Regions from separate parts of the Paenibacillus sp. 7516 genome, predicted to be linked through region 1. Evidence: riboswitches for the same ligand, from Rfam matches in the RefSeq annotation. Region 1 holds a riboswitch; each other region holds the start of a gene.
The links. A riboswitch is a leader RNA that binds a small molecule or an ion and turns the genes downstream of it on or off. The one in region 1 is predicted to bind cobalamin.

Region 1 (8,266 bases):
ATTTCCTTGATTTTAGTGCAAACATTAACCCTCTGGGTCCGCCCAAGGACGTTCTGAAGGCGTTGGAGCAAGGGATGCGGGCGATAGTGCGTTATCCTGATCCTGCACATCGGACATTCAAATCTTTGCTTGGTGAACGCCTCGGCCTGTCAGAGGAATATATATCTATAGGGAATGGAGCTGCGGAAAGCATGGCTCTGATCCTGCTCGGACTCTCTCCCCGGAAGGTGGGCACAGTGGAACCGGGGTTCTCGGAGTATCGTTCATTGTCCAAGCAATTTGGGGCAGAAATGCATCATGTTCTGGGACAGGAGGAGCTCGAATGGCGAGCAGCTCCCGAAGATATCGAGAGGCTGATGGAACAGGTGGACTTGCTGTTTCTTGGACAGCCGAACAACCCTAATGGAGTACAGTATCCGGTTGAAGTATTGCAGCAGCTGGCCCGTCATGCCGAGAAGACAGATACGGTCCTGGTGATTGATGAGGCATTTATGGATTTCATTCCTGAAACACGGCGACAATCCCTGGCTTCCCGATTACAGGATTACCCACAGGTGATCATCATTCGCTCGATGACCAAGTTCTATGCCATTCCGGGTCTTCGGCTTGGCTATGCGATTGGACGCCCGGATCTGATTCGTGCCATGACGGAGAAACAGGTAACCTGGAGTGTCAACGGACTGGCACTGATCGCGGGAGAAGCCTGTCTAAGCAGCGGGGAAGCTTTTGAACGGGAGACGTTGGAACAGGTGGCGCTTGAACGAGAGAAACTGGCATCCGGCTTGGAGGCCTGTGAATGCGAAGTGACACGCGGGGAAGCGAACTTCTTGCTGGCACGTGTGCCGCAGCCATGGACAGCGGCAACCATACAGGCGGCTCTGGGGGAGCGGGGGATTCTGATCCGAAGCTGCGCCATGTACCCTGGACTTGGGGACAGACATATCCGACTGGCGGTGAAGGACGCGAAGTCGAATCTTCGTCTGGTGAACGAAATGAGGAGTGTGAGCGGACAAACGAATTCGGTGCCAACGGGCGAGGGGGTGGAGTAATGGCATTGCCATTCTTTCAGTACTTTACCCATGCAAATGCAGAGCAAAATAAATATACTTCTTCTGCATGGCCCGGCTTAACCATCAGCGCACATGAACGCCACATTCGAGCAGCGATCCCTAACCGGGTAAGCGCCATTTCGAGTGCCGTGTACGGCGGGGGGATGATCGAGCTGGATCGCATATTCAATATTTATGTAGACAAGCATTATCGTTGTGACGACCCGCCGCGTGATATTGCAGACCTCCTGAGCGGGTGGGAGGAACGCTCAACTGCGTGTGCCGGATTACTGACAGCGGTTAAGCTTGAGCACACATCGGTTCAGGAATATGTGGGCGATGAAGCAGGGATCTTGTGCTGTACGACTGCCGGTGTATCCAATGCTGCCCGGGCAGGCTCCGCAAGAACCGTATTTGATGCTGCAGAGAACATTACTAGCCAAGAGGGAATAGCAGCAGAGTCACCCTACACTCCTGGTACAATTAATATCATGTTATGGATCAACGGCCGCATGACGCCTGGAGCCATGGTCAATGCCATTCAGACAGCGGTGGAAGCCAAAACGGCAGCGCTCTCGGATTGCGGTGTAAGGGATGCGGAAAATGGACTGACTGCAACAGGAACGACGACAGATGCCATTGTGCTTGCCACAAGTCAGGTGGAGGGGAAACCACTGATCTCTTACGCGGGTACAGCCACAGTGATTGGGGCAGGCATTGGGCGTGTTGTCTATGATGCCGTTACCGAAAGTTTACAAGCTGGACAGGCGTGGAAAGAGAGGAAAAGCAAGCGATGATATCTCTGAGTCAATGGGCGGACTGGCCCATATGGGCAGGAATGACAGGGGCATGGATTATTTTGGCAGCATACATACTGGATCGCCTCATTGGAGATCCACGCTGGATTCCCCACCCGGTAATCGGCATGGGCAAAGGAATTTCTGCACTGGAACGGGCCATACGAAAACGAGTGAGCAGCGATCAGGGGCTGAAACGGGCAGGGCTGCTATTTCCGATAGTCATTGCGGGTGGTTCATTGGTGCTTACTTGGGGAGTGTTATACATCCTTGGACTTGTTCACCCGGTGGTTGCCGTTATCGCTGAAGTGGTACTGATTGCCACCACCATTGCGTCCAAAGGACTGAAGGATGCAGGAATGGAAGTGTATCGTCATCTAAGAGAGAGGGATTGGCCAGCGGCAAGACGTTCCCTCGGTATGATCGTTGGGCGGGATACAGCGCATCTGGATGAACCGGAAGTCGTGAGGGGAACCGTGGAGACTGTAGCGGAAAACATCGTGGATGCCATCGTTTCACCGCTGTTCTATGCCCTGATTGGCGGTGCTCCGCTTGCGATGGCCTATCGGGCCGTCAATACGCTGGATTCCATGGTTGGTTATAAAAATGAAAAGTATTTGCATCTCGGCTGGGCCTCTGCTCGTCTGGATGATTGGGCGAACTGGATTCCGGCACGGCTTACCGCCTTGCTGCTCATTACGGGTGCATGGTTCATGAGATTGAACGCAAAAGGCGCTGCACGCATGGTTCGCCGGGATGCCAGATTGCACCCCAGCCCGAACAGCGGATTCCCGGAGTCTGCCGTTGCGGGAGCGCTGGGTATCAGGCTTGGCGGGCATAACGTCTACCACGGTGTGGCTTCTTTTCGAGCCTATATGGGTGATCAGTCGCGGCTGATGGAAGCAGAGGATATCGTGCGGACCACGCGTTTGATGTTCTGGTCGGCGGGAGCTTTTGTGCTGTTATGCTGGCTGGTAACGTTCGGCATCTGGACAGCAGGAGGTGCGCTGTTATGGAAGTAGAATCCGGGAAGCGTGGAACAGGAACGCGGGAGATCGTGTTTATCCGTCATGGGACAACATCTTGGAATGTGGAAAAGAGATACCTCGGACATACCGATATCGGTCTCCTGTCGGATGCAGAGATGGAACTGGCGCCGCTTCGCAAGTCCATTCGCGGGATCACATGGGATGCGCTATATAGCAGCGATCTGCTGCGCTGCCGGCAGACGGTGGAACGAATTGCCCCGGTACAAGCAGGACAAGCAAAGTATGATCCGCGTCTGCGTGAGATTGATTTTGGGCAATGGGAAGGGATGACGTACAATGAGCTCAAGGACAATCCGCTCTACCGGGAATGGATTAATGCACCGCAGCATGTGACGCCACCGGGCGGCGAGCCTTGGCAGGCATTTGCTGCGAGGATTGACTCTTTCGTGAAGGAGTGCCTTGTGTCCGTTTCGCCAGAGGAACATTCGGAAGAAAATCATGTTCCGGCGATAGCCGTAGTTACCCATGGTGGTGTCATTCGGTATGCCATGTCACGTCTCATACCGGAACTGGGATTCTGGGATACACAGGTCATTCCGGGGCAAGCCATTAAGGTTCGGCTTGAAAAAAGCGGAAATAGCTGGATTTCAAGCAGGGTGTCTTTTCCGTGAATCGGGTTGTAAGGATGTGCAATATAACCTATAATCACAACAGAAGTGTGACTTCAGCATGAATACATATCTCGTTATGCGCTTAAGCGCTGAGGGATGGGACATGCTCACTTGAATGGTTACAATATCAGCGACCACGGGTCCCTTGTGCGAGCAAGAGCTCATCGAGCTTATGCAAACGATGAACGGCACAATGGGTGAAATAGGGAAGCCGGTGTGAATCCGGCACGGTCCCGCCACTGTAAATCAGGACGAGCAGTCCTGTAAGTCAGGTTACCTGCCCTGGACGTATAAACCGGTGTTCCTTCGAGGAAAGGACAGCGTTTCGGGCAATTCTATGTGCATGAACAGCGGGTACGCTGTAGATGTGCAGATCGCCATATGCGAGACGTCATCCCTGATCCTGACGTAAGGATCAGGGATTTTTTTGTTCATATAGGATGAACTGAAATATTCACACGTAACGAAGAGTGCAGAACCAATCTGAAGAAGCGTAGCGCTCGCCTAAAAGCTTTCTGAAAGAAAGCTGCATCGAAAGCAAAAGCTATCCCCGGATTTTCACGTTTATAAGAGAGAATCAAAAAAATCTGGGGATAACAGCGATCGGAAGATGGTACTGCAATCGTAGTGGCCAAGTGTGGTTTTCTAGGGTCATTTTATTTAGGAACACCAATTCAGGGGAAATGGTCAGGAGCACTACTTAAGAGAGAACATAGAGAAGGGGAGAATGAACAGAATGAACATCAAGAATTGGAAAGGCATGGCGTCCCTGCTGACAGCAGCGATGCTCACACTGGCTTTGGCCGGATGTGGAAACGCAACAACGAGCGAGGGAACAGGCACGTCTACGCAGCAGCCGGCACAGGAGCAATCCCAAGGCCAGGAGCAGACGGATCTCAAAACACAATATCCACTTACGGTAACGGATGCAACGGGTGAATCCTTCACGTTTGAGAAAGCGCCAGCCAAAATCGTATCCGTGTCTCCGGCAGAAACCGAGTCATTGTTCGCCCTTGGATTGGACGAGCAGATCGTAGGCGTATCCGACTATGACGATTATCCGGAAGCTGCAACAACCAAACCGAAAATGGGCGGTGTGACGAAGCCCAATGAAGAGTCAATTATCGCAGCTGAAGCAGACATCGTATTTACAGGGATCTCCATGAGCGAAGAAGCTGTGACGAAGCTGCGCGAGCTGGGTATCACCATTTTCAAAACGGATCCGAAATCGATAGATGATGTCATGAACAACATCGAAACATTCGGCAAAATTACGGATCATCAGGAGCAGGCACAGGAGCTTATTACGAAGATGAAACAGGATGTAGCGGACGTAACCGAAGCGGTTAAGGCTGTGAAGTCGGAAGATCAGAAAAAGGTATATGTTGAATTCTCCCCGGGCTGGACTGTGGGTAAAGGCGAATTCATGGATGAACTGATCACGGTAGCCGGTGGAATCAACGTTGCTTCCGACCTTGTGGGCTGGAATGAAATTAACGAAGAGAACATTATTGCTTCCAATCCGGATGTCATTCTGTACGCCAATGATGTAATTGATGAGAACTCCAAAACATTGGATCAGATCATCAAAGAGCGCAGCGGCTGGGATCAAATCACGGCGGTAAAAGACGATGCAGTCATTGGCCTGGATGCCAACCTGCTGAGCCGTCCGGGTCCACGTGTAACGGAAGGTTTGAAAGCTGTAGCCAAAGCGATCTATCCTGACCTGTTCCAATGAGTAAAAAGCTGGCAGTGTACGGAACAGCCGGAATTCTGCTGCTTGTGCTGACTGTGCTGATCTGTACGGGCATCGGTTCAGTGGCTCTGCCTGTCCGTGACATTGCAGGCATTCTGCTTCATCACATGCCATGGATCGGAGATTGGATCACGCCCGACTGGAGTACGGCAGCCGAGCAGATTATATGGAAGGTCAGGTTCCCGCGGGTGCTGCTTGCAGTACTCGTGGGTGCATCGCTGGCCATCGCCGGAGCGGGCTTTCAGGGGGTTCTTCGTAACCCGCTGGCAGATCCGTTTACGCTTGGCGTATCGTCTGGTGCATCGGTGGGGGCTGCTTTTCTAATTTTCTTCGGATTGCAATATGCACTGATCGGAATCTGGACCTTGCCGCTCGTTGCATTTCTTACGGGTGTGATCACATTATGGTTTGTGCTCGCCCTGGCTCGTGAAGGGCGCAAAATACCGACGCACAGCCTGATTCTGGCTGGTGTGGTGATGCAAAGTTTTCTGGGAGCGGTGGTCTCCTTCCTGTCGACCATGTCGAAACAGACGATTAACGAAATTATATACTGGACGATGGGAAGTCTGGCTCTGCGTGGGTGGTCGTATACGGCCATCCTTTTCCCGTATTTTATACTGGGTCTGATTTTCCTCTGGAGCCGTGCCCGTTCCTTGAATGTTCTTGCACTGGGGGAACGGCAGGCTGCACATATCGGTGTCCAGGTGGATGGCTTGAAGCTATCCGTCCTTGCCGTAGGAACACTGCTTACCGCCGGGGCCGTCTCGGTTTCGGGTGTCATCGGATTCGTAGGTCTTGTCATCCCGCATATTCTTCGCCTAATCGTTGGGCCTGACTATCGTTTGCTGGTTCCCTTGTCCGCGATTGGCGGAGCCATCTTCATGGTATGGGCCGATACGATTGCTCGCTCCCTGCTGGCCCCGACCGAAATTCCGCTTGGTGTGGTGACGGCCTTTGTCGGAGCTCCTTTCTTCGCGTATCTGCTGCACCGGAATAAAAAGCTGCGAAAAGGGGTGATGCCATGAGTACAAACATGGGTACAAGCGTTACCTCAAACGATCCGCTGATTGAAGTTGCTGGAGCAGGCAAAATGTATGGAGAGCAACGGGCGCTGCATAACGTGGACTGGCGTGTCACAGAGGGGGAATGGTGGGGTGTTGTTGGTCCAAACGGAAGCGGGAAATCAACGCTGCTCCAGCTCATCGCAGGAACCGAACAGCCTGGTGCAGGCAGCATTCGGATTGCAGGGCGGGAGATAACCTCATACACTCGCAAAGACCTGTCCCGCATGATTGCGGTGCTGCAGCAAGATGGCCTGCCTGCCATCTCTTATCCCGTCCGAGATGTGGTGGAGATGGGACGTTATCCTTATCAGAATTGGCTAGGCAGGGAATCGGCGGATGGAGCGGCAGTGGTGGACCGGGTACTGGAAGAACTGGGTCTAACCGAAATGGCCGACAGGCCGCTCGATGCACTCAGTGGCGGGCAGAGGCAGCGGGTGGCGCTCGCCAAAGTCATGGCCCAGGAGCCCCAATTATTATTGCTGGATGAGCCAACCACATTTCTTGATATCCGATATCAATTGCAATTTATGGAGCTATTATCCTCCTGGCGGAAAAAAAACAAGATTACCATTGTGGCTGTGCTGCACGATCTGAACCTCGCTGCGCAATTCTGCGATCACATTCTCGCCCTGCGCGAGGGCATGTGCGTAAGCAGTGGAACACCGCATTCGCTGATGACGGAAGAGAACATTCGGGATATCTTCCGGGTGAACCCGGCGATGGTCAATCATCCCGATACTGGACTGCCGCAATTGCTGCTGCGGCGAGAACACGAGTGAACGAAAAGCGGGGCGACCCTATATTTTGATGAAGGAAGTGCTGGCGGTATGAATAATGAACAGACGTTGGAACAGTTAATCGATCGGATCATGGGTCCTAATGAAGAAGTGGCGGCAGAAGCCTCTGCACATGTGGATTCATTAACGAAACCGCCGGGAAGTCTGGGCAAACTGGAACAGTTGGTTATTCGACTTGCGGGGATAACCGGTGAGGCTCGGCCTTGTCTGGATCGCAGGGCCGTCATCGTTATGGCTGCCGATCACGGCGTCGTTGCCGAAGGCATCAGTGCGTTCCCGGCAGAGGTAACGCCGCAGATGGTTCATAATTTTCTGGCAGGAGGAGCGGCCGTCAACGTTCTGGCGCGCCATGCAGGGGCAGATGTCATCTGTGTGGACATTGGCGTGAATGCCGATCTGGAACACCCGGACCTGGTCTCCCGCAAAGTACGTAAAGGTACAGCCAACATGGCACAGGGCGCAGCCATGAGCCGTGATGAAGCGATCCAGGCGATTCTTGCCGGAGCCGAGGTTGTGGCGACTGAAGTGGCCAAGGGAACCCGGTTGTTCGTCACGGGTGAAATGGGTATCGGAAATACTACAGCGAGTGCCGCAGTCATGTGCGCTTTAACCGGAACGGCACCCGCATCTGCGGTTGGTCGGGGAACAGGGGTGGATGACGCAGGTTTACAGCGTAAAGCTGCTGTAGTCAGCCGGGCACTTAGTGTGAATGCACCGGATGCAGACGATGCCCTGGATGTGGTTGGCAAAGTGGGCGGATTGGAAATTGCCGGACTGACAGGTGTCATCCTTGCAGCGGCAGCTCATGGCTGCCCTGTGGTGGTGGATGGGTTTATCTCCACTGCAGCGGCACTGATTGCGAGACAGCTTGCTCCGGTCAGTGTGGAATATATGATTGCTTCCCATACCTCGCATGAAAGTGGACATGCTGCGCTTCTGCGCGAACTTGGTCTCAAACCGATGCTGGATCTGGACATGCGGCTGGGTGAGGGAACAGGTGGTGTGCTCAGTCTTCATTTGATCGATGCGGCTTGCCGTATTCTGAATGAGATGGCCACATTTGCAAGCGCTGGTGTATCGAGAAGCTCGAATGAGAATGAGCGCGCGGATGAGTCATCGACAGCTGCTTCGGCAGTTCGGGGA
Region 2 (8,266 bases), on a different contig from region 1:
TCCGCTAAGCTGGCCGGGATACATGCTCATCATCCGCTCGGGGTCATCCAGTCCCATCTGTGAGAGCATGTCCACCGCCATGGCATAGGCAGCTTTCTTCGATAGTTCAACGTGTGTACGGATCGCCTCGATGTACTGACTTCCTACTGTACGGATGGGATTCAGATAAGAACCGCTATCCTGAAAAACCATAGCCATCCGCTTGCCGCGTATGCTGCCCCATTCCTTCTGCGAATAACTAAATATCGATTTTCCCTGAAAAACAATGTCTCCCCCGGCATACTGTCCACCGTCTGGAAGCATGCCGAGCAAAGCTCGAAGCAACGTCGATTTACCACTTCCGCTCTCGCCCACAATTCCGATAATCTCACCGGCATTCATTGCAAACGATACATTCTGCAGTGCGGGTGAACCACTCTTATACACTACAGAAAGACGGTCTACACCCAGTAAAGTGTTCATTATTGCCCAACCTGAATATTGCGATCCAGGAGATAAAAGTCGATCGGATACATCGTCGCACCCTGAACGGTGCTCTTGCTTACAATGTTAATTGGAGTATAGGTAATAAACATATATGCCGCATCATCCAGAATCATCTGCTGGGCTTCTGCAGCCAGTTCATATCTTTTCTCCACATCGAATTCGGAATGCAGCTGCTGAATCACCGCATCCAGCTTCGGATTGCTGTATCCACCGATGTTCCACTCCGCTCCTGTTTTGAAATAAAAGTCGAGAATATACTGGGGATCTCCGGTAATCCCTGTATTAATGCTGGTCAGAGCCAAATCGTAGTTCCCGCTTTTTTGATGATCAGTCAGATCCTCGTAAGAGGTCATTTCCAGATTAACTCCAATCTCCTTGAGCTGGGACTGCATTGCAGCAGCCACAATGCAGTCCGATTCGTAAGCTGAATTGAGGATCAATTGAAGCGTGAGCTTCTGTCCGTCTTTTTCCCGAATACCGTCCCCATCCGCATCCTTGTAGCCAGCCTCATCCAACAGCTTCTTGGCAGTCTCCGGTTCATAGTCATACCCCTTGACCTGATCATAGCCAAAAGGCAGAGCCGAGGTGAACGGTCCTTTGGCCGCCTGACCACCCACCAGTGTGTTTGCATACATCTCGCGGTCTATGCCATATGAGATTGCACGTCGTACGTCCGGCTCACTCAGCAGCGGGTTTTGCGTATTAAACCATACAAACTGCGTACGCAGACTCGGGATTTCGTCAATCGTATATTGACTCTGATCCTGGAATAATGCCAAGCTGCTTCGTCCCACGTTGCTGGCTACATCAATCTCACCCGATTGCAGTGCAAGGGCACGTGTGCTGTCATCCTTGATATATTTGAATGTAATGGTATCCACATCGGCTGCCCCGTCCCAGTACCCGTCATACTTTTTCACCTGAATCTCCTGATCCGGGGTATATCCAGTGACCATAAATGGACCTGTAGCGATAGGTTCACTCTTGAATTGGGATGTATCTGCACTCGTATCCACAATCACAAACAAGGGTTCAGCAATATTGCCGAGCAGGGAGGCATAAGGCTCCGTTGTTTTGATGGTGAGATCCTGGCCTTCTGCAGTCATGGAAGCCACCGGCAAGGTCGATTGTCCTCTCTCATTCAGCTCCATGGAACGTTCAATAGACTTCTTGACCGCCTCTGCAGTAACCTTATTACCATTATGGAACGTTACACCGTCCCGGATATGAAAATGCCATGTGGTATCATCAATACGGTCCCAGCTATCCGCAATTTTCGGTACCAATTTCATATTTTCGTCAAACTGAATCAGGGTCTCTCCTATTGCTGCCCGTGTAAGGGTCCAGCCGTTCCACTCCTCTGCCGGATCCAGATTACTTCCTAGCCAGAATAACGCCACATTCAGATGAGTCGGTGTACCTGCACTGCCTTTAACAGCCTCAGCCGCCTTTTCGCCAGATGATGATGAGGTGGAGGTATTTGTTGGGGTTTGGCCACAAGCTGCGATAATACATAAAATCAATAATGACAGTACGGTAAGCGTTAGCGTTTTTCCATATCTCGAATTCATTCCCGTTCCTCCTGTTAAGCTGCCTTTTTCTTGGGATCCAGCACATCCCTCAGACTGTCGCCCAGCAAATTAAAAATGATCACCGTGCAAAATATCGCAAGTCCCGGATAAATCAACAACCACGGAGCTGTCTGCAAATATCGTCTGCCTTCATTCAGCATCGCCCCCCACTCCGGTTCGGGAGGTTGAGCACCCAGCCCCAGAAATGACAGGCCTGAGATGGATAACATCATGCCGCCCACATCCATCATCGCCATGACGATGAGAGGAGACAGCATGTTGGGCAGGATGGTTCTGGTGATGATCTGAATCTTCCGCGCGCCGCTGAAGGCTGCCGCAGCGACATACTCCTTTTGCTGAAGCGAGATCACCAGACTTCTTGCCAGTCGTGCATACTTCGCCCACCAGACAACAGCCAGGGCAATTACCGTATTAAACAGGCCAGGCCCCAGCATCCCCACTACTGCGATGGCGAAGATTAATCCTGGAAAGGCCATCAGTGTATCGGATAACCGCATCAGCACTATATCTGTCAGGCCACGAGCAAAACCTGCGATAACACCAATGGCTACACCAAGCACAAACACAATTCCGATCATCATAAATGTAAGCAGAAGCGACGTCCTGGCCCCGTAAAGGAGACGGGATAACACGCAGCGTCCAAGCTGGTCGGTTCCAAGCGGATATTCCGAACTGGCTGGCTGCAGTACCTTGGCAAAATTCGTTGCCAGTGGATCATGCGGTGCGAGCAGCGGCGCAATCATGGCGAGAATGACCCAAAGGAGGGTCAATGAACATAGAAACGTGAACCAGCGATGCTGTGTCAGAATAAGCTTAAATTCTCTCATTTTAGACATCCACGTCCAGTCGAATCCGCGGGTCATGCAGATGTGTCCAGAGATCAACGATCAGATTCAGCAATACATAGATGGTTGCCATCCAGATGACATAGCCCTGAATCAGAGGATAGTCCCTTGTAAAGATGGCATCCACCGCCATCTGCCCTACACCCGGCCATACGAACAAACTTTCCACAATGGCTGCCCCGCCGAGCAGGGCGCCTGTAGACATGCCCATGAGCGTAACGATGGGCAATAATATATTGGGTAAAATATGCTGCATCATAATGACTCTCTCCTTCACGCCTCTGGCTCTGGCCCCCGTTACATAGTTCTGGGACATCTCTTCCAGAATCACCGTACGGATCTGCCTGATATATTGGGCGATCAGAGGTAACGCCAGTGTGCATGCAGGCAATATCAGGCTGTTCCAGCCCGAACTCCCCATGACGGGAAGCAGCTTGAGCTGTACGCCAAACACCAGCATGAGCAGCATCCCGAGCCAGAAGCTCGGCATGGACAACCCGGCAAACGAAAACAGGCGTATGACGTAATCCAGCACGTTGTTTCTGTAGACGGCCGACAAAACACCCAGTGGAAACGCAATCAGAATGACCAGCAGCAGGGCACTTCCTGTTAGCCGAAGCGTGGCTGGAAGCCTGGACAGCAGAATGTCGAGCACAGGCCTGTCGTATTTATAGGACGTTCCGAAATCTCCGGTAATTACCTGTCCCAGCCAGGTTCCGTAGCGTATCCAAAACGGCTGATCCAGTCCCAGCCGGACACGCACCTGCTGTACCAATTCGTCCGACGGAGTGACCCCTGTAGACATGAGCATAAGCCTTGCCGGGTCCCCCGGAGACAGATAGGTTAGCAGAAACGTCAGAAACGAAATGCCGAATAACACGGCTGCCAGCTGAATGAATCTTTTCACAATATATCTACTCACATGTCTGACATCCTCTCCCCAATCTCCAACCCCGTACATGACTTGTCCATGCATATCAAAAAAGACGTCTCTCTCCGCTAGTACCGGATAAGGACGTCTTAAATAAACAGATTTTCAGAAAAAATCATGCTCTCTAAACACCTTCCTATCTCCCGTAGGTACTACTGTGTTGTTAAACTAGGCAGGTCTCCTGGCTCCAGAATCCTCGTCATTGCAGCACCTTCCCGGTCTAAACCAGTGGCATAACGCAGCATGACTCCTCTGTTACAGTGGCGGGACCGCGCCGGCATTACACCGGTCTTCCCTATTAAGCTTCTACCCGAAGGTAAAGCACCCAGTTCCACATATTCAATTGAAATGCATTCTGTACCAGTATAGCTGGCTCACAGATAATGATCAAAGCATTTATTCAAATTTGAAACAGCTCATCAGCCTACTCCCGCTGCTCTCTCGAACCTTTGGGGGAAACCCCTGTCACACGCTTGAACATCTTGGAAAATAACAACGGATCCGTATACCCCACAGAATGGGCAACCTCACTGACCGAAAGCGTTGAACTCTGCAGCAGCTCTGCTGCGCGATTCATCCGGTATTCAAGAAAAAAAGCCTGCAGCGACTTCCCGTACTTCTCCTTAAAAAGACCGGACAGATAGGTACGATCCAAACGCACGGACTGCGCAATATCAAGGATGGACGTCTTCTGGCTGTACCTGTTCTCCATAAACTGGACCGCTTGTCTGATGTATTCATCCTTGGTGGAAAGGGGCCTCTGCGGCTTACGCTCATCAGGGGAGGAGGAGATCAGTTCGGCAATTAATCGGTACAGCAGACTCTGGCTGAATACATCTCCACCATTGCGCGAGGAGGCTTGAGTCATCTCTGCATACAAACCATCCATTACCTTTGGATCCTTGGCTTCAAATACAGGGCATTCTGGACTCAGGTTAGCCCGCTGCATGAAAGTCTTGGCATGTACGCCCTTAAAACCGAACCAGGAGTATGTCCAAGGCTCCTTCGCATCGGCCTCATAATGAATGATGGTATCCGGCAGAATGGCGAAGCCCTGACCCTGCGTCAAATGGTACTCCTTATCTTCCATATGAACGGTTCCCCGTCCCTCATGAATGTAATGAACCACATAGGAATCTCGTACCCCCGGACCCCAATAATGAGACGGATCACAATCCTCCCAGCCGAAAAAAAGCAGCACCAGCTCCATCTGTGTCCAGTCCATGGGCACCACGTTCATCTCGATTGGGCTCACCTTCTCACTCCTTCCCTTCTTCCATATCAATATTTATCTTACTTCAGATTATAACAGGTATATTGGTTAAATATCAGCTGAAAGCGGGACCAAAAATGGGATTATGCCATGTATGAGAGAGGTTGAACCATAGTTATATAAGCCGGATCGGCCTATAGTTGGGGTACACCATTATTCAGGGAGGCTGGACTTGAGATGAACAAAATTACGTTTCTCGGTGCAGGCAGCACCGTTTTTGTCAAAAATGTATTAGGTGACGTCATGATGACCGAAGCACTGCAGGATTTTGAATTGGCCTTGTATGATATCGATGCCGAGCGGCTGAATGATTCGGAGCGACTGCTGACCAGTATGGGCCGTTCTCTTGGAAGCCGTTGTTCCATAAAAAAATACACAGACCGCAAAGAAGCGCTGCGCGGTGCCAAATATGTCATTAACGCCATTCAAGTGGGCGGATATGATCCATGTACAATTACGGACTTCGAAATACCGAAGAAATACGGACTGCGTCAGACTATTGCTGACACCCTCGGCATTGGCGGTATCTTCCGTAATTTGCGTACCATTCCCGTCATGCTCGACTTTGCCCGGGACATGCAGGAAGTATGTCCTAACGCCTGGTTCCTGAACTACACCAACCCGATGGCCGTACTGACCAATGTCATGAACGTGCATGGCGGAATCAAAACGGTAGGTCTGTGCCACAGTGTGCAGGTATGCGTGCCTCACCTGTTTGAGGCGCTGGGAATGGATCAGACAGGTGTAGTTGCAAAAGTTGCAGGAATTAACCATATGGCCTGGCTGCTGGAAGTGACGAGAGATGGTCAGGATCTGTATCCGGAGATTAAACGCCTGGCGAGGGAGAAGCAGAAGGAGCAGCATCATGATATGGTGCGTTTCGAGCTGATGAATCGTTTTGGATACTACGTAACGGAGTCTTCCGAGCACAATGCTGAGTACCATCCATACTTTATCAAACGGAATTATCCAGAATTGATCGAACGCTTCAACATCCCGCTGGATGAATATCCGCGCCGCTGCGTGAACCAGATTGAAGGATGGAAGGAAATGCGTGAGAAGCTGTTTGCCAGTGAACATATTGAACATACGCGCAGCCGTGAATACGCTTCACACATCATGGAAGCGATGGAAACGAACCGCCCATACAAAATTGGCGGTAATGTAATGAATACTGGCCTAATTACCAACCTGCCTCGTGAGGCCTGTGTCGAGGTTCCATGTCTCGTGGACGGATCCGGAATCAGCCCAACTTACATTGGCGACCTGCCTCCACAGCTGGCGGCACTGAACCGCACCAACATCAACACCCAACTGCTGACGATTGAAGCTGCCATGACGGGCAAGAAGGAACATATCTATCATGCCGCCATGCTGGATCCGCACACTGCTGCCGAGCTGTCCATTGATGACATCGTTGCCATGTGCGATGAACTGATCGAGGCTCATGGGGATTGGCTGCCGAAGTATACATCCTAAAGCAAAAGATCGTTTTTATTTAATTGTTAGAAAAGCGCCGAAACCTCTGTAAATCCAGGAGGCTCCGGCGCTTTTTTATGGGATTCTTGATCCATTTTCAAACTAATCCTGAAGCAAAAAGCGATAACCAATTCCGGGCTCGGTCTGGATGAATTTTGGCTGCGTAGGGTCTTCTTTTAATTTTTTGCGCAGATGACCCACGTAGACCCTCAGATAGTGACTGTCGGATTCGTGATGATGCCCACCCCATACCTGCTGCAGCAGCTGGCGCTGGGTAATGATCTTTCCGGCGTTGGAGGCCAGAACCTTGAGCATATCGTACTCTGTGGGTGTTAATTTGATCGGCAAGCCGTCCAGATCCACCTGCCTTTGTGCCAGATCTATAGTGAGAGACCCAAAACGCAGCACAGGTTCATCGGTTGTCTTCGCCACATGGCGGAGTGCAACCCGAATCCGGGCAACCAGTTCACCCATGCCAAACGGCTTCGTTACATAGTCATCGGCCCCACCGTCAAGCGCAGCAATCTTGTCTTCTTCGCGCTCCTTCGCCGTCAGCACAATAACGGGCACCTGGGACCATTCGCGGAGACGATGCAGCACGTCCATCCCGGACATCCCCGGCAGACCCAGATCGAGTATGATCAGATCCGGATGAACGATGCTTGCCTGAACGACAGCCTCGTCGCCATCTCCACATTCATGAATTTCGAATTGATGAGCCTGCAGGGTCACCTTCAGCAGTTTGCGAATCTGTGGTTCATCATCTACAACCAATATGCGTGCCCCTTGCGATGCCGTCATGTTACTCAACCTCTCCTTGTCCTCTATAGGGAAATAATGCTTCCGTCGCTTCCATGGGCAAACAGATGCTCATTCGTGTTCCGCCTCCCGGATTGGGATCTGCTCCAATCGTTCCTCCGTGAACTTCAACGATCCCTTTGCATATGGCCAGTCCCAGTCCTGTACCCGTCACATGACGAGAGGATTCCGACCGATAAAACTTCTCAAATATCCGCTCCTTGTCGGCATCGGGAATACCCACGCCATTGTCCGCTACCACAATGGTCAGCCTGGCATTTCTCTCATCCTTCGTAACAGAGAGGACAATCTCGCTATAGTCAGGAGAATATTTAATGGCATTGCTGACAACATTGATCAGTACCTGTTCCAGCAGTACTTCATCTCCACTGATAAATAACGGTTGATCCGGCAAATCCACACGAATGCTGCGATTCTTGCTGAATTCCCTTACTTGCATTAACACCACGCTGATCATGTCCCCGACGTCACACCATTTCCTGCGCAGCTGCAGCATACCGCTCTCCAGCTTCACCATGCCCAGCAAATTGGTCACCAGCCGGTTCATGCGCATGGCACCATCCCGAATATTGCCCGTCAACTCTTTCCGATCCTCCGGGGTAAATATGGCGTCATTCTCGATCAATCCTGTAGCGGATCCAATGATCGTCGTTAAGGGCGTCCGCAGTTCGTGGGACACAGAGTCCAGCAAAGCCGTACGAATGCGCTCTGATTCGGCAGTCATCTGTGCCACTCTTGCCTCCTCTGCCAGTTTGACGCGAGCAATTGCACTGGCTGCCAGCCCTCCACAGGCCTCCAGCAATTGCAGCTGTTCCCGCAACTCCTTAATATCGCTGGCCTC
Region 3 (8,266 bases), on a different contig from region 1:
GTGAGATTTTGACGCTTAACGAAGCGATTCACAAAAAAGTGAAAGAAGATATCGAGGAGGGCGTAAGGCTGCTCCAGCGAAAGTATAATGCCGATATTCTGGGGCTGGGTCGTTCCATACATCAGCAGATGCCGAAAGAATGGGACAAGATCAAGGACCGCTGGTATGACATTTATCCAAATATGGAGGTTGTGGTAGAGCCCCATATCATCATTGAGAATGTAGGGATCACCAATAAACCGATTGGATTGACCGAGGAGGAGATCATCCATGATTAAGCCGCTCATGTTTACTTATCTGGCCATGGTCATCGTTGTCATTATCATGGACTTTAAGCACCTGAGGCAGGCAGCGGCGATTAACCGATGGTTATCCTATGGCGTGATTGCATGCAGCATCGGGATTTGGTTCTATGTTACCCATCTGAGCAAAACGTTTTTTCTGACAGTTTGGCTTACACATTTGATCCAGCGGTACTTGCCGCTGCCATAGATGTTGTATATCGTTATCTCGGATGAACAGGCAGAAAGGAGGTATTTGATGAATCAGGGAGTGACAAGCCGGCAGCTTACGCTGCTAATCTTGCTGATGAGTGTAACAGGTACGCTCATTCAACCCCATGCACAGGCCATTTTTTATGCCGAACAGCATGCCTATCTATCCTACATCCCTGTATTTCTAGTCACACTTGCATCGATGGGGATGTTAAATCGTGTCCAGAGCCGGTTTCCCGATCAGGACCTGTTTGAGTCTTTGGTCGAAAGATTTCCCTTCTTGGGACGGGTAACGGGCTTAATGTATATCATGTTTTTCATTTTGATATTTGCCCGTGACATCCGGCTGATCGGTGACTACGTAAGTATAACCTTGCTTGAGACGACGCCCATATCCATTATCGTGTTGTCTCTCTTGGTTATGGCTGTGTTTATTGTCAGAGGAGGACTTGGTTCCTTAATTGGGATGTCCGAGCTGTACATTACCTTATTTCTGCTCAACTCGGTCATTGTCCCATTCATGTTGATTCAACAAATTAACCTGGATAATCTGATGCCATACTTCGATATTGATGCAGCAGGTGTGGGTAAAGGAAGCTGGTATATCTTCTCCTTCTTCGCAGAGATGGTTGCATTGCCTTTTGTAATCAAGGGAAGCGACTTTCGGTTCAGATCGGTGACTTGGGGAGTAACGATTGCTGCCTTGCTGATGATGCTGATTATGATCGAGACCATTACCTCCATTGGTGTGCCAATTGCATCGAGGCTGGTTTATCCTTCGTATGAAATTGCCAGACAGCTGCAAGTAAGTGACTTTCTGGATCGGTTCGACCTGGCCTTGGCTGCGGCTACGCTGCCTACCATGATTACGAAGATTGCATTTGACCTGTATTTTATCTGCTGGGGACTGAAACGGATGATTCCCAAGGTATCCGGTAAGCTGATGACCGGTCCGGTTGCGCTGGTAGGATTCGTATGTGCATTTTGGTTTTTCAAGAATGCGATTCAGCTGTTCCGCTTCACGCGGGAATGGACATGGATTGCCATTCTGTTCGAAGTGATTTTCCCCCTCATTCTTTTCGTGTTTCTTCGACCGCGTAAAAAGGAAAAGGACGCCTCACGTCAAGGAGAGAAGCATCGTGAACCATCCAAAAAGCAGCATGAACAGGAGAAGAACAGACGCGATTCTGACCAGGAAGACGACACAGGAAAGGATGAAATGCAGGGGGGCGAGCTTCAGCCTTCCTGATGCCAATCATAAAAAATCGTTATAGAAGAACACACTAAATGACGTGAAACAAGGTTTCCCTCCATGAAACTACCCTGTATACTGTAGTCAAACGAATGACGTTCGGACGAACGAACTGGGGGGAAACATGAATGGCTCAACATTTGGCAGGTATACGTGTAGCACTGACGGGACCACGTAAATCCAAGGAGATGGCGTTGTTAGTTGAGAAAATGGGTGGCATTCCACTCGTGCGGCCAGCACAGGGAACGGTATTCCTGGACGATCGGAACATACGCAATGGTCTCGTCTCCTTGATCTCTGATCCGCCCGACTGGGCGGTATTAACTACAGGCATGGGACTTGATGCCATATTTGAAATGGCAGAGGATATGGACATAGCTGGTCAACTGCTGGATGTTCTGTCGGAAGCTTCAATTGCGGCAAGAGGATACAAAACGGTGAACTCACTTCGTAAGCGCAAGCTCGCACCGCTGGTCCGGGATGATGACGGCAGTACGGACGGGCTGATCCGTGAATTCGCACCACATGATCTTGCCGGCAAGAAAGTCATGCTCCAGCTTCATGGAGAGACTGCGCCGAAGCTGGTCAACTGGCTGGAAGAACAGGGGGCCGAGGTAAGACAGGTTCTGCCTTATCGTCATGTACCACCGGAAGAGGCCGAACTGGAACTGCTTTTGAATGAAATTGTGCAGCGTGAGGTTGATGCCGTAGCATTCACCAGCGGTCCCCAAGTACGGTTTTTGGCAAAGTATGCGGCTTCCCAAGGCAAGCTGGAACAGATGCAGCAGGCCTTCCGGGACGGTGTCATTCCCGCATCTGTCGGCAAAGTGACTGCGAACGCCATGCGTGAAGAAGGGATTGAAGCACGAGTTGTTCCGGAGGAAGAAAAGATGGGAGCGCTCATCGTTGAGCTGGGACGATATATTGCTGCAGCAAACGCAGATCAATCCTGATAAGCAGATCAGGACGCAGGTCTGTTAAAGGATCCAGTAAGATCGTTATTGAGGGTTTCGTATATGGACATCGTATTTCAAGTTCTGATCGGTTCTGGATCAGAACTTTTTTCCGTTTTGTCTGAAAATAGAATCAAGGACAAACATCATAAGCATGGACATTTTTTCCTGAGCGGTGTTATGATGAAAGCAATATCATTCATGAAAACAAGCAAGGTGCTCTTGCGTCGAGCAAGAGGTAACAGGGAATCGGGTGTAAATCCCGAGCGGTCCCGCCACTGTAATGGGGAAGCCCTTTTCATCCAAGTCACTCGTACATTCGGGGAAGACAGAAAAGGAAGCTGATGATCCAGAGCCAGGAGACCTACCTTGCATGTGTCACCGAACCCTTCGCGGAAAGGAGTGGTGTACGAAGAATCAGGAAACGGGCGAACAACCGGTTCGCCTGGCAGGCCCTTTGCGGCCATGCAGCCACAGGTCTATCCTCTATAGGGCCGTGGACTGTCTTCTTGAGTGTACGTACATGCGTATCCCATCCGTTATAAGGATGGGATTTTTTTGTTTTTTTACAGTCGATCCGGAACTGGATTTAATCGAACATGCCGCGAAGAAGAAGGTCGGTCAAGCCGTCCTTTTTCACTGTTTTGGAATAGCCGGGATAAGAAGGTTGAGCTGCACGGAGCAACTCAATAATCAAGAGCTCGTTACAGACAACGGCTAAAGTAGCGATGATATAGATGTGATTGGCGTGTTAAGGGTGAACAGGGAGATGGAGGAGGAGAAGCAATGCAGAGTCAAGGAAAGCTGCTGATTATCGGATTTGGCCCGGGAGCGATGGAGCATATCACCACACGGGCATTGGAGGCACTTCGGGAGAGTGAGGTCATCATTGGTTATAACACTTACGTTGATCTGATTCGTCCACTTCTGGACGGACAGGAGATTGTACGTACAGGCATGACCGAAGAAGTAAGCCGGGCACAGGAAGCGGTCAGACAGGCCGAGATGGGTAAAATCGTTGCAGTAATCTCCAGTGGCGATGCAGGTGTATATGGCATGGCCGGACTGGTGTATGAGGTGCTGATGGAGCAAGGCTGGAAGCCGGAAACTGGCGTTGGCGTTGAAGTTATTCCGGGTGTATCTGCCATTCAATCCTGTGCTTCCTTGCTGGGTGCACCCGTGATGCATGATGCATGTACGATCAGCCTGAGTGACCACCTTACGCCATGGGAGACGATTATTCGCCGAGTTGAAGCAGCAGCATCAGCTGATTTTGTTATTGCTCTGTACAACCCTCGCAGTGGACGCCGGACACGCCAGATCGTGGAGACGCAGGAGATGCTGCTGCGATACCGTAGTCCCCAGACACCGGTGGGGCTTGTAAAAAGTGCCTACCGTGAACGTCAGGATGTCGTGATGACCACGCTGGAAGACATGTTGAATCATGATATCGGCATGCTTACGACGGTGATCATTGGTAATTCCTCGACCATGATGTACGAAGGACTCATGGTCACACCGCGCGGATATCAGCGGAAATACACGCTGAATACCGCGGAACAGCCGCTCAGACCGCATGAGCGGCTCCGCACGGAAGCTGAGCCTTGGTCGCTCGGCGCGATGGAGGCCCGTTCGGCCGCTGCCGCCGATGCAGCAGGCACGGTCCCCGATGCGCAGACCGCACAGCCAGCGGCGGAAACAGCCCTGCGCGGCGCAAGCGCCAGTACAGGCATGGAGCCGCAAGGGCAGCAGGGCGCCGGCATGCCTGCTGCACAGCCAGCGGGCGGCAGTACCGCAGTGCTTGCAGCCGAGCGGCCTGCGGCGGTGCAAGGTGCACCGCGTGCTGCCTTGGCGGTGCCGCATGCTGGTGCAGCCGAACTGGCTGCCGAGGCGCTGACGCGGCTTGCGGCAGGCGGTAAGCTCGCTGGCGAAGCGGCCAGCCGCTGGCTGGATGCAGCCGGGTCAGGCGTGCCAGCCGGGACGCCGCAGACGGCAGGGGCATCTGCTGAGCGGCAAGCACCCGAGCCGGGACGCAAGGCACCGCTGTTCGAGATTGGCGTGTCGCCTGGCGTCGGCAACAAGAAGTTTACAGCAGCCCAGATGGCGCTGCTGGCGCAATGCGCGAGTGAAGAAGGCGAGCTGGAATACACGCCGGAGCATCAGATTATTTTGCGGGTACCGACCTTTGAACCGGATCAGCTGGTAGAGGAACTGCGTGCAGCGAATTTCATCGTGGTGCCGATCGGTGACGTTATTAAGGTGAAGGCCTGTGACTTCTGCAATATGGAGAAGGATGATGCTGTTCCGATGGCCAATCATTTGCAGGCTGTTATAGGCGGACTTAGTGCGCCGAAAGAGACCAGCGTGGCTCTGAATGGCTGCGGCATGGCATGTTATGGTGCCGTACTCGAGGACATCGGAATCGTCTACCGCAAAGGCGGGTACGACCTGTTCCTTGGCGGCAAGAAGTTCGGACGAAACGCTCACCCTGCCCAGCCGGTAGCCGAGGGGATACCAGGTGATCAGATTGGCGGGATTGTGGAGCGGATCGTAGCGGAGTACAAGGAAAAGGGACACCCGAATGAAAGATTCCATAAATTTTTCAAACGCGTCGGGGTAATTCAGGGCTTCCGTCACGTAGATGCGCCTGTGACCGTGGAAGTAAACCCGGTATGCGGCGACTAGGGGTTGTGCCAGTGTTGTTATCGTCTGAATATTTTTTATCCAACGTTTGTAGTTATACCGGAAATGTTCATTGCACTTTTTTATAGATCGAAATGATTGGGTAACCAGGTTACCCTGCGTGAAAGGCTCGTTTACCGAGTAAGCACAACCAAAATTGAGATGCCTGGTCTATGGATCAGGCGGGGGAGGAAGAAGCCAGAGATGAATGCCATTTTGCTGGTGGGACACGGCAGCCGTGATCCCGAGGGGAACCGGGAGTTAATGGAGTTTGCACGTGCGGTAGCGGAGAAAGCACCGGAGAATACCGTGGTAGAGACCTGTTTTTTGGAATTAACAAGACCGAGTATTGCCGAAGGGGTTACCGCTTGTGTGGATAAAGGGGCAACGCGCGTTGTATTGGTGCCGATTATTCTGTTTGCTGCGGGCCACGCCAAAATTGATATCCCGAATGCCATCGACCGGGCCAAGATTCGTTATCCGCAAGTGGAATTCGTATATGGGCGTCCGATTGGCGTACATGAGAAAGTCGTTCAAATTATGCAAACCCGTCTGCAGGAAGCACAGCCTGTCCTTGTTACCGCCAATCAAGGCGGCGCAGCAGTGGCGGCTCCGCCTGCTCCTGTCACGGATGAGGAGACAGCCGTGCTTGTCCTTGGACGGGGAAGCAGTGACCCGGATGCCAACAGTGACTTTTTCAAAATGACCCGGATGTTATGGGAGAAGCTACCGTACAAATGGGCCGAAAGCAGCTTTATCGGCGTGACGCAGCCTTCATTCCCGGATGGATTGCAGCGTTGTCTCCTGCTCGGGGCGAAGAAAATCGTCATCATGCCTTATTTCCTTTTCACAGGTGTACTGATCAAACGCATTGATGAGATGACAGCAGAATTTGCTGCCGCACATCCGGACGTTCAGGTAGAAATTGGAGGATATTTTGGATTCCATCCGAAATTGGTAGAACTGGTATTGGAACGCGCGAACGAAGGGTTGAATGGACGGGTAGCGGCCAACTGCGACAACTGCCAATTCAGACTTGAGGCTGCCAAACATCACCACCATCACCATGATCACGATCATCATCACGACCACGATCATGACCACGACCACCATCATCATGATCATGCACACGATCACAGTCATGACCACCATCATCACGATCATGCACACGATCACAGCCATGACCATCATCATCATCATGACCAGGACCATGGACACACCCACGATCATCACGCAGATGATCACGACCACCACGATAAGGAGCATCATACTCACGAACATGCCGTGAGCAGCCGTGAAGCATCGCTGGATTATCATCATGACCACGACGGGGAACTGCACCATTCGCATCATGACCACGAAGGTACGTTGCATAATCAAGATGAAGAGGGCGGAGACGGAGAGAACATCTCACCAGAAGATGCTGGGCATGCTCAGATCGCAGCTGCGTCGGAGCGGGTGAACCGTCCATGATCTTGATGTTATGCGGTACAAGTGATGCGCGGGAATTGGCTGTACAGATTCAGCAGCAGGGGATGGACGTACTCACATCGGTTGTAACCGAGAGTGCAGCGCACAGTCTGTCCGAGGCGGGGCTGCCGGTTCGAACAGGCAGGCTGACGATAGAAGCCATGGTCCAGCTTGTCCGTGAAAAAGGAAGCCGTGCCATAGTAGATGCAAGTCATCCCTTTGCGGAAGAGGCCCATGCCAATGCCATGGAAGCAGCCAGACAGGCAGGAATCCCTTATATCCGTTACGAGCGAACGGGACTTGCCTACGATGACCATCCGCTGCTTCATGTCGTACCTTCCTATGATGAAGCCGCTCTTAAGGCAAAAGAGCTCAAAGGTTCTGTCATGTTAACGACTGGAAGCAAAACGCTGCAGATTTTCACCAAGCATCTGCTCGGTGATCCTGACATTCGTCTCGTTGCCCGTATGCTTCCGCGTCTCGACAATATGGAGAAATGCGGTGAACTGGGTGTGGAACAGCGCAATATTATTGCGATGCAGGGGCCCTTTTCCCGTGAAATGAACGAAGCATTGTACAAGCATTATGCCACCACCGTTATGGTGACCAAGGAAAGCGGCAAGACCGGGGCTGTAGATGAGAAGATTCAATCTGCGCTGGAGTTAGGCATCCAGGTTGTATTGATATCCCGCCCAGAAGCCGAATTCGGAACGGTATTTGATGAATTTGAAGGCGTACTCTCCGAGTTAAAGCGCGTATTGGCGGAGTAGGACACCCGAATAGATCAAATTGGGATAGACCCATTTTGAATCATATTACGATTGAAGGAGTGAGTGCATATGGATTTCAAAACGGAATTTAAACCATTAACTGTACAGCCTCAGGAGATTGAGGGAAAAAGCTTCGAGATGATTACCGAGGAGCTGGGTGAGCACCCATTCACAGAAGAACAATATCCCGTTGTACAGCGTGTCATTCATGCCTCAGCTGACTTCGAACTTGGCCGCAGCATGGTGTTCCATCCGGATGCCATTCAGGCAGGAATTGCAGCCCTTCGTGCGGGACAATCCGTCATTGCCGATGTACAGATGATCCAGGCTGGTGTCAGCAAGGATCGTATTCGCGGGTTCGGCGGAGATGTGCACGTGCATATTTCCGACCCAGATGTGATGGAGGAAGCGAAGCGGTTGAATACAACGCGGGCCATCATCTCGACGCGTAAAGCAACCAAGGCCTACGATGGTGGAATCTATGCCATTGGTAACGCACCGACAGCATTGCTGGAGCTGATTCGTTTGGTAAAAGAAGGCCAAGCCAAGCCAGGCTTAATCATTGGTATGCCTGTCGGATTCGTGTCCGCAGCCGAATCCAAGGACGAGCTGCGCAAGCTGGACATCCCGTTTATTACGAACATC

Region 2: linked by a shared signal. The riboswitch ahead of nikB (nickel ABC transporter permease) and the one ahead of CHI14_RS14515 (ABC transporter substrate-binding protein) in region 1 are both predicted to bind cobalamin.
Region 3: linked by a shared signal. The riboswitch ahead of cobJ (precorrin-3B C(17)-methyltransferase) and the one ahead of CHI14_RS14515 (ABC transporter substrate-binding protein) in region 1 are both predicted to bind cobalamin.

Annotation. Positions count from the first base shown of each region.
Region 1 covers NZ_NPBI01000013.1:63,103-71,368, forward strand. The annotation lists gene cobD (threonine-phosphate decarboxylase CobD) at 1-1,049, shown strand, start outside; gene CHI14_RS14500 (adenosylcobinamide amidohydrolase) at 1,049-1,846, shown strand; gene cbiB (adenosylcobinamide-phosphate synthase CbiB) at 1,888-2,868, shown strand; gene CHI14_RS14510 (histidine phosphatase family protein) at 2,859-3,506, shown strand; cobalamin riboswitch at 3,628-3,804, shown strand; gene CHI14_RS14515 (ABC transporter substrate-binding protein) at 4,243-5,244, shown strand; gene CHI14_RS14520 (FecCD family ABC transporter permease) at 5,241-6,287, shown strand; gene CHI14_RS14525 (ABC transporter ATP-binding protein) at 6,284-7,105, shown strand; gene cobT (nicotinate-nucleotide--dimethylbenzimidazole phosphoribosyltransferase) at 7,154-8,266, shown strand, end outside.
Region 2 covers NZ_NPBI01000040.1:111,648-119,913, reverse strand. The annotation lists gene CHI14_RS27145 (ABC transporter ATP-binding protein) at 1-462, opposite strand, end outside; gene CHI14_RS27140 (ABC transporter substrate-binding protein) at 462-2,057, opposite strand; gene nikC (nickel transporter permease) at 2,072-2,905, opposite strand; gene nikB (nickel ABC transporter permease) at 2,907-3,845, opposite strand; cobalamin riboswitch at 4,009-4,198, opposite strand; gene CHI14_RS27125 (AraC family transcriptional regulator) at 4,279-5,109, opposite strand; gene melA (alpha-glucosidase/alpha-galactosidase) at 5,305-6,606, shown strand; gene CHI14_RS27115 (response regulator) at 6,709-7,407, opposite strand; gene CHI14_RS27110 (ATP-binding protein) at 7,409-8,266, opposite strand, start outside.
Region 3 covers NZ_NPBI01000024.1:396,976-405,241, forward strand. The annotation lists gene CHI14_RS21390 (Ger(x)C family spore germination protein) at 1-278, shown strand, start outside; gene CHI14_RS21395 (hypothetical protein) at 271-492, shown strand; gene CHI14_RS21400 (GerAB/ArcD/ProY family transporter) at 541-1,743, shown strand; gene CHI14_RS21405 (uroporphyrinogen-III synthase) at 1,875-2,699, shown strand; cobalamin riboswitch at 2,897-3,085, shown strand; gene cobJ (precorrin-3B C(17)-methyltransferase) at 3,486-5,384, shown strand; gene CHI14_RS21420 (sirohydrochlorin chelatase) at 5,586-6,854, shown strand; gene cobK (precorrin-6A reductase) at 6,851-7,621, shown strand; gene CHI14_RS21430 (precorrin-8X methylmutase) at 7,691-8,266, shown strand, end outside.